Regions from separate parts of the Bacillus sp. T-10(2022) genome, predicted to be linked through region 1. Evidence: riboswitches for the same ligand, from Rfam matches in the RefSeq annotation. Region 1 holds a riboswitch; the other holds the start of a gene.

What was found. A riboswitch is a leader RNA that binds a small molecule or an ion and turns the genes downstream of it on or off. The one in region 1 is predicted to bind S-adenosylmethionine.
Region 2: another riboswitch for S-adenosylmethionine. It lies ahead of OSJ91_RS02620 (sugar ABC transporter substrate-binding protein); the one in region 1 lies ahead of OSJ91_RS06275 (methionine ABC transporter ATP-binding protein).

What each region holds. Positions count from the first base shown of each region.
Region 1 is NZ_CP113518.1:1,292,270-1,294,477, forward strand. It holds gene OSJ91_RS06275 (methionine ABC transporter ATP-binding protein) at 1-775, opposite strand, end outside; SAM riboswitch class I at 845-949, opposite strand; gene OSJ91_RS06280 (MBL fold metallo-hydrolase) at 1,233-2,057, shown strand; gene OSJ91_RS06285 (hypothetical protein) at 2,114-2,208, opposite strand, start outside.
Region 2 is NZ_CP113518.1:542,961-545,168, forward strand. It holds gene OSJ91_RS02615 (GTP-binding protein) at 1-891, shown strand, start outside; SAM riboswitch class I at 986-1,091, shown strand; gene OSJ91_RS02620 (sugar ABC transporter substrate-binding protein) at 1,207-2,208, shown strand, end outside.

The DNA of each region.
Region 1 (2,208 bases):
CTTCACTTTCTTCAATCAAGTGCGAAGGGAGTTCGAAATCCAGTACACTGCTAATGAATTGCTTCGTTAACTCCTGCTTAGGCTGTGAAAATATTTCATAAACGGGTCCTTCTTCAATTACCCGGCCATCCTGCATGACAGCGACTCGGTGGCATAGTTCTTTGACCACTTCCATTTCATGTGTAATCAACACGATGGTGATACCAAGCTCACTGCTTATCTTTTTCAATAACTGTAAAATCGCTTTTGTTGTTGTTGGATCAAGGGCTGAAGTCGCTTCATCACATAATAGTACAGTGGGGTCATTTGCTAAGGCTCGAGCTATGCCGACCCGTTGCTTCTGTCCACCGCTAAGCTGTGCCGGATAGACATCTTTCTTATCGCTGAGCCCTACGATTTCCAACAATTCCAATACACGTAACCTGATTGCGTCCTTCGATCGATGCGCCGCCTTTAAGGCGAAAGCGACATTTTCATAAACGGTTTTTGAACTGACCAGGGAAAAATGCTGGAATATCATTCCGATTTTTTGGCGTTGCTTACGAAGCTCTTTACTTGATAAAGAGGTTAAATCAATGCCGTCGATGATGATATTCCCACCTGTCGGTCGTTCAAGCAAATTCAAGCAGCGGAGTAATGAGCTTTTTCCAGCTCCGCTGTAGCCGACAATTCCATATACTTCGCCAGTTTGGATGGTCAAAGATACGTTATCCACTCCGATAACTCGGTTTTTCTTCGAGACGTATTCCTTTCGGACTGAACGGATTTCAATCATGAGCTTTCCCCCTTAAACATTAAAAAAGCTGCCTCTATCATTCAGAAAGAGGCAGCGAAATCATATCTCGTCTTATCTTTCAGAATTCAATCATTCTGCAGGAATTGGCACCGTTCCCTAAGGGCGGTTGCCGGACATCACAGGGCCTGATCCCTCCGTCACTCTTGATAAGTAATTTATTATTTTAGAATATTTCAAGTTTTATAATATAATCTATATTATTTGTAAAATCCGACAATGTCAATCGTTTCTTTGATTTTTTTTGTCGTTAAATTTGGTACAGTCCTTTAAAACGATTCATGGAAAAAGGGCTATTATGCAATAATCCAGCATTTACATCCAGGCTATTTATTCCAATATTTCCTTGTCAAAAAGGTAAAGTGGTACTACATTTATTATAGTAAAGTTAAAAAAAGGAAGGTAAAACTATTTTTGTACAATGATGGGAGGCAATTGAATGATAGAAATTAAGTCGATAAATGATGTGGTTTGTGTGCACGGGACTCCTGGCGGGAACAAGTCGGGGATGAGTGTTAATGTTTTTTTAACGGATGGACTATTGATAGATACTGGCGCACAGATTTTATTGGAAGAGCTTATTCCGTTCTATGAGTCCGCAGACTTCGACTCAGTGGCCCTGACTCACTATCATGAAGACCATACGGGGGGCGCTGCCTGGATACAGGAACATAAAAAGGTGCCGCTTTTCATTCACCCGATGTCGGTTGAGGTTTGTGCAAGGGATGCTGTATATCCTGAATATCGCAAAATTTTCTGGGGGAAGAGAGACGCCTTTAAAGCTGAGCCGCTAGGGGAGGCCATTCATTCACGCACCCAAACGTGGGAGCCGATTTTTACCCCCGGCCATGCGAAGGACCATATGGTGTATTTGAATCACAGTAATGGCATGCTCTTTTCAGGAGACCTTTTCGTAACACCAAAGACAAAGCTTGTCTTACGGGAAGAGTCTGTCCCGGTCATCATCGATTCCATAAAAAGATTACTTCAATATGACTTCGGGGAAGTGTTTTGCTGCCATGCTGGGCATGTCCCTGATGGGAAGGAAATGTTCGGGAAAAAGCTGGATTATTTGGAGAACCTCCAAGGTGAAATTTTACGCTTGCATTCTCAAGGGCTGACCGTACATGAAATCCAGCAGGTCGTTTTACCGAATCGCTATCCCCTTATCGAGATATCTGGGCATGAATGGGATTCAGAGCATATCATTACATCGATATTAAACGAAAATATTTTGAGTGCAAGGGAGAATCGAACTATTTGAATGTTAACGGTCTGACTGATATAAAGGAGAGCTCTCCATAAGAGAGCCCACATAATTCATTTATTGATATTGGGATCTGTTTCATCATAAAAATCATGTGCTTCTTCGATGTTCTGAAGGTCAGCGACTTCATACACATTTCCGCCCGCCA
Region 2 (2,208 bases), 750 kb from region 1:
TCTTGGAATGAACAGATGGAAGTCAAGCTGAATGGGGCGGTCAATCAACTGGCTGATTTGGAAAAAGAAAAAAGTGAAAATATCATAAGGTCGTATCGTCTGCTTAAGGACGAAGTGAAAAATCAGCTTTATTCAAAAATTCCTGAGTTACTGAGGGATTGTTCTAAATCGTTAACGGAAAGCAGTGATTTCAGTCAGGTCCATGTACAGTTAAACCAGGAAATGAATGAGCGGATTCAAAACTTCATTTCTGACAAGATCATGCCTCAATATTACCGTTCTCTTCAAGACTGGATTGCCAGTTCCCAAATGGAGTTCACACAAAGCCAGCAGTTTATGGATGAGATGAGTGCCGGATTCAATGAATTATACAAAGAAGAACGGATTACGCTGGCAGGCGACTTCAGGGTATTGGATGACTGGCGCCGTGATGCCGACCGGATGACAAGCAGTATCCGCATCGAAAACGTCAATATCCTTTTGCGCAGGACTCCATCTCAATTACTGCTTAAAGGGGCAGGGAAGCTGTTTGGGGCGATACCGCAAAATAAAGCCAATATGTACAATCGTTATAAGAAATACCTGGAAAGTGAAGATTACCTGGATGTTGCGGAAATGATCACGGAACGTTTCCTTACCCAATTTGGATTGTTTGAAAAATCTTTGGATCGTGACATCTCCCTTTTCTATCGCGGTTCATTTGCCTTACTTCAAAAAACGATTGAGCAAACGCAGACTGAAATAAAAGACTACCAGGCTGCATTGGAGCATATGAAAGAAAATCCGGAAGTTTACCGTGACCCTATCACTTTATTCGAAGTGAAATTAAGGCAGTTGGAGAGGCTTGAAAAGATTGAGAAAAAGCGTCTAGCCCAACTACAAAGAAAATAAAAAATAACGGGGAACATTTCAAATATTCAAAAATCTATTGACTTTACGACTATATCCCTATAAAGTGATAATTACGAAAACGCAACACATATATCTCTTATCAAGAGTGGCGGAGGGACTGGCCCTAAGATGCCCAGCAACCGTTCCATTAGGAATTGGTGCTAAATCCTGCAAAACAGAAATGTTTTGACAGATAAGAGAGGGACAAGTCTGCAAAACAGCCGATTAAACCTCTCTATATTAGAGAGGTTTTTATTTTGGGATTTACACCAACTTAACTGATAAGACTAATAAGAAAAAATGGAGGGAAACAAGATGAGAAGGTCTATTAAAGGGATATTCATTTCAGCCATCGCTTCGGCTTTGCTTTTAACGGGTTGCTCTACAGGGCAGAGTTCCACAGAATCGAAGAAAGAAGAAAAAGTATCATTTGAAAATGTTCCGGAAAGATTTGCTGATGGAGATGGAGCCAGAATCAAAGTGATTCGTAAAATTGGCGGTGATGATCATACGGCCCAATACCTGGCGGGGGCGAAGGAAGAAGGAGAAGCACTGGGGTTTCAAGTGGATACGTACACAGCCAATGGTGATACGGCTAAATTCCATGATGCGATAGCGCAGGCTTTGGAGGAAGATTATGACGGCTATATCATTTCACATGGAGATGATGCAGCAACTGTAAATGACGTTCAAAAGTTGGTTGATGCAGGTAAAAGCGTTGTCACATTCGATTCAATAAGCGATCTATCTAAAATAGAAGGCGTGACATTAACTTCACAAGATGATGAAGCTTTGGCAACACTGGCATTTGATAAACTGATAAAAGAACAGAAAGGTGAAGCGGCAATTGCATATCTTTGGGTGGACGGTTTTCCTCCAATGGTACGAAGAAATGCAGTCTATCAGGAAAAATTAAAAGAAAATCCTGGAATTAAAGAAGTCGAAAGATTCGGAGTGGCATCTGCTGATACTTCAGTTCAGACACAAAATGCTGTAGCCGCAATGCTGAATAAATACCCTAAAGGTAAATTGGATGCCATTTTCGCAACATGGGATGCCTTTGCTATCGGTGCAGCCCGGGCGATTAAAGAGGCAGGCCGTGATGAAGTGAAGATATATGGAATAGATGTTTCGAATGCAGATCTCCAGGAAATCCAATCGGCTGATAGCTCATGGTCCTACACGGCAGCAGTGGATCCCAAGTTGATCGGTGCAGTGAATATGAGGATATTGGCTAAAAAATTAGCGGGCGAAGAAACGCCGCAAACCTATGACTTGGAGGCTTCACTTATTTCACAAAAGCAAATCCAAGCGTCA